Regions from separate parts of the Nitrospirillum guanabarense genome, predicted to be linked through region 1. Evidence: riboswitches for the same ligand, from Rfam matches in the RefSeq annotation. Region 1 holds a riboswitch; the other holds the start of a gene.
What was found. A riboswitch is a leader RNA that binds a small molecule or an ion and turns the genes downstream of it on or off. The one in region 1 is predicted to bind cobalamin.
Positions count from the first base shown of each region.

Region 2: it holds a riboswitch for cobalamin, as region 1 does, so the genes downstream of both, cobU (bifunctional adenosylcobinamide kinase/adenosylcobinamide-phosphate guanylyltransferase) here and cobW (cobalamin biosynthesis protein CobW) in region 1, are expected to answer to the same signal.

Region 1 covers NZ_JAYEER010000002.1:537,385-542,131, reverse strand. Annotated here, with positions in the region: gene UAA55_RS08935 (FkbM family methyltransferase) at 1-1,128, opposite strand, end outside; cobalamin riboswitch at 1,626-1,884, shown strand; gene cobW (cobalamin biosynthesis protein CobW) at 2,102-3,151, shown strand; gene cobN (cobaltochelatase subunit CobN) at 3,167-4,747, shown strand, end outside.
Region 2 covers NZ_JAYEER010000001.1:924,381-929,127, reverse strand. Annotated here, with positions in the region: gene UAA55_RS03845 (cobyric acid synthase) at 1-955, opposite strand, end outside; gene cobO (cob(I)yrinic acid a,c-diamide adenosyltransferase) at 955-1,590, opposite strand; gene cobU (bifunctional adenosylcobinamide kinase/adenosylcobinamide-phosphate guanylyltransferase) at 1,608-2,132, opposite strand; cobalamin riboswitch at 2,288-2,515, opposite strand; gene UAA55_RS03830 (hypothetical protein) at 2,665-2,937, shown strand; gene UAA55_RS03825 (glycosyltransferase 87 family protein) at 2,832-3,878, shown strand; gene UAA55_RS03820 (efflux RND transporter permease subunit) at 4,107-4,747, shown strand, end outside.

The DNA.
Region 1 (4,747 bases):
CGCCGTTTCGGCCTGCCCCGCCTCACGCGCCTTTCGCGACACCGCCTGCTCGGCCTCCAGCGCGCCTTGCGCCGCCTTCAACTGCCGCTCCAGTTCCTCAAGGCGCGCCATCAGCTTCGCCGGATCCCGCTGGATCGGCGACTTATCGTGGTAGCGGGGGGCGGCTAGAATGCCGGCGGCGACCGCGCTCAGGTTATCTGCGGGAACGTTGGGAATGGTCTGGGCCTCAAGCTTGGACTGAAGTTCTTGCCAGCGGTCCTCGCGACACCCCACCAAAGCCGTCTCGGTCGCGTAGCTGAAAGGAACGTCTTCGTTACGTTTGAAGTTCCCCACAGAGAATGGCTTAAATTGGCAAAGTGTCCAGCGATACCCTGGCAACTTCTTCAGCACCGGAGAAATCTGGAAGAAATCATTTACAGTATTGCACTCAATATAAAGATATGGAGACAGCCTGTTAATTGTATTAACAGCGCCAAGGAGAATTGGCACTTCCATCCCTTCGGCGTCAATTTTCATTAAATCAAGTCGGTCAAGCGACAGACCATCAAGAGCTACCAGGGAAATGTCCATTTCCCGGTCAATCACTGCGTCGCCTTCAGGCGTGACCTCCGCCCCTATCCTGAAGCTGCCCCCGTTGAATTTTTTCAAGCCACGCATGACGATACGCTGACGGACCTTCCGCACCGACTCCGCCAAGGCGAAGGGGTAGACCTCCAGTCCAGGCACACCCTGCGCGTTCATTCTGAGAACAGCCGCAGTCAGGGGATTCGCCTCAAACGCCATCACACGCCCCCCCACGCCGATAGCCTGGGCGAGAGACCTACTATGGTAGCCAATGTTGGCACCAACATCAACACAACAGGCGCCCCGCGCCACAAGAGAGGACAGAAGATTTACCTCCTGCTGCGCCCACTCCCCGTATTGTTCAAGACTACGCCCAATAGGATCGTCCTGAATAAAATACTTCATCAGGCCGCAACGCGCCTCAACATCACCAAGAATACTTGCGCTGTTGTCAACCAGCGCACGCCGGATCGGGGCGCTTTCATCCCATATCTCTTGGGCCATTTTCTGAGCGGCCGCTGCGGACAACGGCCGCTTGAAGGATCCCAATAAATCAAACTTCATGACTGGCCCCATTTACCCGAGAACTAACACTGCTTCCCCGCCAGCTTATATTCACACCTTAAAATCCTTCGGTCGCGATACCTTCACTTCTTTGACACGCGCCCATATGTCAACACGCCATGAATGGAGGCAATATACAAAACAGAATAAATATCACTTAAATTGCATAGCATAAGTCATGCCCATGGCACAACCAGTCCCGGAAAACGCTCCGGCGGCCATCGACAGGAAAGCCCGCCCCTTGGTCCGGAAGCGCATCATGACGACGGGCGAAGAACGGCACGACGCGCCCGATTCCGACAGGCCCTGGTCATCGAGCCGCCCGCGCATCCCATTCCAGCAGGATGGTCAATCTTACTATAAACGGCTCCAATATGACACTCGCCACCGCTTCGGGCAGGGGGTTCCACCGTGAGACCGGCCAAGCGGCGTGCGCCAGCCCTATAGAAACAGATCGGCGCTCAAGAAAACCATTGATCCCTATCCCCACTCGGCACACTTTCGGCGACAGCGACGGTGCCTCGTTCGCTGGCCCACGCAACCGGCCGGTGATCGGGGATAATCGGGAATCCGGTTCAAGGCCGGAGCTGCCCCCGCAACTGTACGCGGTAAGTGTTGGTCCGCCATCTGGTCTCCCATGTGGATGGGCGCCAGACGGAACCGCCACTGTCTCCGGAAGCTGGGCCCGGGGGTGGGAAGGCTGGGCCCGCGCCCTGAACCGCAAGCCAGGAAACCTGCCGTGGCCTTGGTATATTTCTGGTTCGCCGGGGATGGCGAAAACAGGGAGTCGATTGTGAAGCCCTACCTCATTTCCGGCCGCCGGCCTGGAGTTCCCCTGCTGCGTCCCATCCGCGGCCAGCCCCCGTCCGTCGTTTCCTTATCGTCACCGTTGACGACACACCGGCGCCGTTGACCGCGCGGCGTCCGTTCGAGGGACGCCGCCCCACCCTCCCATGTCCGAAAGCCACGCCCCATGCCCGCCCCTTCGCCCAAGATCCCCGCCACCGTCATCACCGGTTTCCTCGGTGCCGGCAAGACCACGTTGATCCGCGGCCTGCTGCAGAATCCGGGCGGCCGTCGCCTGGCCCTCATCATCAATGAGTTCGGCGATGTCGGTGTGGACGGCGCCGTGCTCAAGGGCTGCGGCGACGCGGCCTGCCCGGAAGATCGGGTGATCGAGCTGGCCAACGGCTGCCTGTGCTGCACCGTGGCCGATGACTTCGTGCCGGCGCTGGAAACGCTGCTGAACCGGGCCGATCCGCCGGATCACATCATCATTGAGACCAGCGGCTTGGCCCTGCCCAAGCCACTGGTACGCGCCTTCACCTGGCCGGCCGTGCGCTCGCGCGTCACCGTGGACGGCGTGGTGGCGGTGGTGGCGGCCGATGCCGTGGCCGAAGGTCGCTTCGCGCCGGATGCCGAGGCCCTGGCCCGCCAAAAGGCGGCCATGGAGGCCGGTGACGCCACGGTGGAGCATGAGACCCCGGTGCGGGAGGTGTTCGAGGACCAGGTGCTCTGCGCCGACCTGATCCTGGTCAGCAAGACCGATCTGGTGGACGAGGCCGACTTGGCCGCGGTGGCCGACACGGTGAAGGCTTTGCGCCCCACCGCGCCGCCCCTGGTGCGCGTGGCCCATGGCGATGTCGACCCCAACGTGCTGCTGGGCCTGTCGGCTGCGGCCGAGGCCGACCTGGACGCCCGCGTCAGCCACCATGACGGCGAGGAAGAGCACGACCATGACGACTTCACCAGCTTCGTGGCCGAGCTGCCGTCCCAGGCCGACCCCGAGGCCCTGGTCCGCCGCTTGGGTGAGATGGCCCAACGCTTCGGCATCCTGCGCCTGAAGGGTTTCGTCGACGTGCCGGGCAAGCCCATGCGCCTGCTGATCCAGGGTGTGGGCGGCCGCGTCCAAGCCAGCTATGACCGCCTGTGGGCACCGGATGAGGCGCGGCGCAGCCGCCTGGTGGTGATCGGCGAGACCGGCCTGGACCGGGCCGCCATCGAGGCGGCGCTGGCCGCCTAAGCCCGATCGCATCCCATGCATCTGCTGCCCACCCAGGCCGAGGATCTGCTGGCGTCCCCCCAAGCCGAGGATTTGGGGCAGACGCCGGCGGACTGCGTGCTGCTGTCCTTTTCCGACAGCGACCTGTCGGCCGTGGCCGCCGCCTACCACGCCCTGGGGGATGCCGCCTGGCGGCCGACCTTGCGCCTGGCCAGCCTGATGCGCCTGGGCCACCCCCTGTCCGTCGACATGTATGTCGAGGCGGTGGTGTCCCGGGCCCGGCTGGTGGTGCTGCGCCTGAACGGCGGGGCGGCCTACTGGCGCTATGGGCTGGAACAGATGGCGGAGGCCTGCCGAGCCTATGACATTGCCCTGGCCGTGCTGCCCGGCGAGGCCAAGGCCGATCCCAGCCTGGACGCCGCCTGCACCGTGGATCCGGCCGACGCCCGCCGGTTGTGGCGCTGCTTCGTGGAAGGCGGGCCCGAGAACATGGCCCGCCTCATTGCCCAAGCCGCCCGCCTGCTGGGCCACCAGCCACCGGCCGATCTGCTGGCGGACGAGCCCACGCCCCTGCCCCGCTATGGCCGGCATGAGGGCTGGCGACCACCGGCGCCCGCCCTCATGCCGGCCGCACTGGTCTTCTACCGCTCGCACCTGCAGGCCGGCAACCTGGCCGCCCTGCACGCCTTGGCCGACGCCCTGGCCCGGCGCGGCCTGGCCCCCCATCTTTATTACGCGGCCAGCCTGAAGGAGGGCCCGGCCGCCCAGTGGCTGGCGGCCGAACTGGCGGCCCTGCGGCCCGCCGTGGTGCTGAACGCCACCGGCTTCTCCGCCCGCCAGGGTATGGAGGATTTATCGCCCCTGGATGCCGCCGGCGTACCGGTGCTGCAGGCCGTGCTGTCCACGGGCACGGAGGCGCTATGGGAAAAGGCCCGCGCGGGCCTGGGCCCGGCCGACCTCGCCATGAACGTGGTGCTGCCGGAAATGGATGGCCGTCTGCAGGGCCCCGCCATCGCCTTCAAGGCGGCGGCCGACTGGGATCCCGCCCTGGAATACGCCCCGGTATTGAGCCGCCCCCGCTCCGACCGGGTGGAGGCGCTGGCCGACAGGGCGGCCGCCTGGACCCGCCTGGCCGCCGCCCCGCCGGCCAGGCGCCGCGTGGCCCTGGTGCTGTCCGACTATCCCGCCCGCGGTGGCACCGGCCTGGCCCTGGGCCTGGACACGCCGGCCAGCACCCTGGCGATGCTGGCGGCCTTGGCGAGCGCCGGTTATGGGGTGACGGACGTGCCGACCGACGGCGCGGCCCTGATGGCCGCCCTGCGCCGTCCCACCGACGGCGTCGCGCCGGGCCTGAGCTTCGCGGAGCACGCCCGGCTGATGGATGCATCGGCGCTGGCCGCCATCACCGACCGCTGGGGCCCGCCTGCGGCCGATCCGCTGGCGCATGACGGCGCCCTGCGCTTCCGTGTCCTGGTCTGCGGCAACGTGCTGGTGGCGGTCCAGCCCAGCCGGGGGCATGGCGCCATCGACAGCGCGGCCCATCATGATCCCGACACGCCACCCAGCCACGGTTACGCCGCCTTCCACCTCTGGCTGCGCCATGTCGCCGGCATCCAT
Region 2 (4,747 bases), on a different contig from region 1:
GGAAGAAGGCCAGGTCCGCCAGCGTGGCCTTGGACCCCGGTAGGATGACGCCCTGGGCGTCACCGGGCAGGGGCCGCCCGGGCGGCACCATCTCCACCGTCACGCCCGGCTCCAGCCGCAGGGGGTCGAGGTCGTCGAAATTCGCGATGCGCGACAGCATGGGCACGGCGATGCGCAAGGGCCCGCCGGAGGTGCGTTTCGCCCAGTGCGCCAGGTCCATGCCGTCCTCGGCCGGCAGGCGCGCCGCCGCCGGCTGGTGCGGCATGACGCCGAAGCAGGGCCAACGGGTGCGGGCCTCGATCTCCGTCACGCCCTTTTCGAACAGGCGGACGTCGCCGCGGAATTTGTTGATGAGGAAGCCCCGGATCTGGGCGCGATCCTCCACGTCCAGCACGTGATGGGTGCCCACCAGGCTGGCGATGACGCCGCCCCGGTCGATGTCGCCGGCCAGCACCACCGGCACGCCGGCGGCGCGGGCGAAACCCATGTTGGCGATGTCGCCGGCGCGCAGGTTGGTTTCCGCCGGGCTGCCCGCCCCTTCCACCACCACCAGGTCGCAATCGGCCCGCAGGCGATGGAAGCTTTCCAGCACGGCCGGCAGCAGTTCCCCTTTGCGGCGCTGGTAGGCGGACGCCTCGGCATTGCCCAGCACCCGGCCACGCAGCACCAGCTGCGCCCCCACGTCCGTCTGCGGCTTCAGCAGCACCGGGTTCATGTCCACTGACGGCGGGACGCCGCAGGCGCGGGCCTGCAGCGCCTGGGCGCGACCGATCTCCCCGCCATCCGGCGTCACGGCGGCGTTGTTGGACATGTTCTGCGGCTTGAACGGGCGCACCCGCAGGCCGCGCCGGGTGTAGGCCCGGGCCAGCGCCGCCACCAGCAGCGATTTGCCGACATCGGAGCCGGTGCCCTGGATCATGAGGGCGCGGGCGCCCCCGGCGATACCGTCCGCCATCAGAAGTCGATCCCGCGCTGTGCCTTGATGCCGGCCTGGAAGGGGTGCTTCACCGCCTGGAACTCCGTCACCAGGTCGGCGGCCTCGATGACCTCCGCCTTGGCGTTGCGGCCGGTGAGCAGGACGTGCGTGTCGGACAGGCGGGCGTTCAGGCCGGCCAGCACCGCCGCCACGTCCAGATAGCCATAGCGCAGCACGATGTTGATCTCATCCAGCACCACCAGATGATACCGCGGATCGGCCAGCATCCGCCGCCCCAGATCCCAGGCGCGGACGGCGGCCGCGATGTCGCGTTCCTTGTCCTGGGTGTCCCAGGTGAAGCCCTCGCCCATCACATGATGGTCGATCAGGTCGGAAAAGCGCTTCAGCGCCGTCTGCTCCCCCGTCGCCCAGTTGCCCTTCACGAACTGGACGAAACCCACGCGCAGGCCATAACCGGCGGTGCGGAGCATCATGCCCAGCGCCGCCGTGGTCTTGCCCTTGCCGGGGCCCGTGTGGACCATCAGCAGGCCCTTCTCCCGCGTCGCCTGGGCAACGCGGGCGTCCTGCACCACCTTGCGCTTTCGCATCTTCTCGCGATGACGGGCGGCTTCGTCGTCAGGCAACGGGTCTTCAGGGGTCTCAAGATCGGCCATGGCTTCCTCCTTCACCCTTATTTCACTTTCAGGGGCAGGCCCGCCACCGTCAGGAAGACCTGCGACGCCATGGCCGCCAAACGCTGGTGCAGGCGTCCGGCGTGGTCGCGGAAGGCGCGGGCCAATGCGTTCTCCGGCACGATGCCCATGCCCACCTCATTACCAACCAGCACGATGGGGCCGGCGCAGGCGGCCAGCGCCGCCTGCAGCGCGGTCATGGCGGCGGGAACGTCCCGGTCGGCCAGCATGACGTTGGTCAGCCACAGGGTCAGGCAGTCGACCAGCACGGGCCCATGGCCATGGGCGGCCAGCACGCCCCCGAGGTCCAGCGGCACCTCCACCGTCGTCCAGCCCGACGCGCGGTCGGCCTGGTGCTGGCGGATGCGGTCGCGCATCTCGTCGTCCCAGGCCTGGGCGGTGGCGATATAGGTCCAGGGACCCGGCAGGGCGGTCACCAGCCCTTCGGCGAAGCGGCTTTTGCCGGAGCGGGCGCCACCCAGGACCAGGGTGATGCCTGGGACGGCCTTGTGCTCATGCGTCATTCGTCGGTTCCCATCCCATCCGGTGTCAGGCACCGGTGGTACCAAAGGCCAAGACCCGCCGGAAGGATGGGATTGCGCTGTCGACGAGACCGAGGGGCCGCGGGGTCACGAGGCCCGCACCGCCGCTGACCGGTTCCGCCGGGACACCCCGCCCGCGACCAACATCACCGACGGCAGGTCTCCTGGCTCACGGGTCACGGCACCGGCCCGGCCTTCCCAGGCTCCGGAAGGAACCCAGTGGCCATTCCCCCATGACCAGGGGAGGGGCGGCGCTCACCGTTCACAGTTGCGGGGGCAGCCGTGGAGTCGGGTGCCAGGCACCCCCACCACGTTCCCTTTTCATCCACAGGCGGGCCTGCGGAACCGTCGGCGAAGGCAGCCTTACGGCAAACACCCCGTACCCGGCAAGGGCGGTGTCGCGACATTTTATCATAAATGCGCAATGGCTAGGCCTTAGGGCTTGACCTTGAGCGCAAAGGTGTTAGGCATAGACCATAGAGCCTATTACCTATGAGATAGGTTAATCCCCAGCATGGTTCGCCTGTCCTTCCCTTCCCTGGCCCGCCCGCTGGTCTTCGGCCTTGCCCTTTGGACGGCCGCCCTGGTGGCCATCGAGGCCCAGGTGATAAGTGGACGGTTCGTTTCGGAATTCCACATTTATGCCGAGGCCACGTGGGCCTGGTGGCAAGGCGCGGAGATATACGAGGACGGCATCAATGGCTTCCTCTACCTGCCGTCCAGCGCCGTGCTGTTCACCCCCTGGGCCTATCTTCCCCCCTGCTGGGCGATGCCCTGTGGCGCCTGAGCCTGCTGGCCATGTGCTGGTGGGGGGTGGCCCGGCTGTGCCGGCTGCTGGCGCCGGCGGACCCGCGGGGGGCCGACTGGCAACGCGTGTTCGGCGTGGCCCTGCTGGCGGCCCTGCCCATCGGCGTGGTGGATCTGCGTGGCGCGCAAACGGAATTCCTGATGCTGGGCCTGATGCTGGCCGGCCTGGCCGACGTGGCGGAGGGCCGCTGGCGCCGCGCCGCCTTCCTGCTGGTGCTGGCGGGGGCCTTCAAGCCCCAGGCCCTGGCCCTGGTGATGCTGGCCTTCGCCCTGTGGCCGCGCCTGCGCCTGTCTCTGGCGCTGTGGCTGGCGGCGGCCCTGGCCCTGCCCCTGGCGCATTGGGACCCCGGCTACGCCCTGGGCGAATATGGCCAGCTGGTGCGCAAGACCATGAGCAGCGCCAACCCCGGCGGCGGTGTCTGGCATGACTTCGCCAATGGCCTGGCCACCCTGGGCCTGCCGCTGGACCTGATGGCGCAGACCGTCATCCGCGTCCTGGCGGGCATCGCCGTTCTGATCCTGGCCCGTGGCGCCGTCGGCCGCCTGACCGCGCACCGGGCCAGCGCCACCGTGGCGGCGCTGATCGTGACCTATCTGCTGCTGTTCAACCCGCGCACGGTGCTGGGCCATTTCGGCGACATGGCGCTGGTCGCCGGCGCCCTGGCGGGCTGGGAATTCCATGTCCGTCGCAACCGCGCCCTGGGCTGGGTGCTGGTGCTGCTATGCTTCGCGCTGACCACCCACGTCTGGACGCGGGGCATGCACCTGGCGACCGCCACGTGGTTCAAGCCGCTGCTGGCCTGCGGTTTCGGCCTGTATGTGGTGGTCCGTTGGGTGCCGTCGCTGTCCGACCGCCCCGCCGCCGGGCGGCAGGACGCGGCCGAGAACGTCCCCAGGGAGGGCTTGGCGATCCAGGGCTGACCGCAGCTACAACCCTCCATCATCGGACGCAGTGACGCAGGCCACAGTTTTGCGAATTGGCGGCGATTGGTCGCGGCATGCCTAAATTCGAACCGTTGCGTATCGAAGTAGGTTCCCCTCATCCCGTAAGCGCGTTAATTATTCCGGGCTGTGCCGGGCGGGGGGCGACCCCGGCCCCTGGGCGTAGCGTTGCATTCTTCCGCATCGCATTGCCGGAGCCCCGCCCCCATGTGGATCGTCGCCTACGCCCTGAGGCGCCCTTATAGTTTCGCCGTGCTGGCCGGCCTGATCACGCTGCTGGGCGTGTTGAGCCTGTTCCGGATGCCCACGGACATCTTTCCCGAGGTGGAGATCCCCACGGTCACGGTGGTGTGGAGCTACTCGGGCCTGGATGCCCAGGAAATGACGGGCAAGATCACCGCCTTCGGTGAACTGGCCATCATCAACACCGCCGACAACGTGGCCGAGGTGGAGTCCGAGACGTCCAACGGCGTGGGCATCATCCGCACCACGTTCCAGCCGGGCGTGAACATCGACCTGGCCATCTCGCAGATTTCCGCCATCTGCCAGACCATCCTGAAGCGCATGCCGACCGGCACGCAGCCGCCGCTGATCGTGCAGTACAGCCGGTCCTCCGTGCCCATCCTGCAGCTGGCGCTGTCGTCCGACACCATGTCGGAGGCGCAGCTGTACGACTATGGCCGCATCACCATCCGGTCGCAGATCAGCGACATCCCAGGCATGCGCCTGCCCCTGCCCTATGGCGGCAACGCGCGCCAGATCATGGTCGACATCAACCCGGACAAGCTGCGCAGCTATGGCCTGACGCCCAACGACGTCAACAAGGCCATCACCGCCCAGAACCTGAA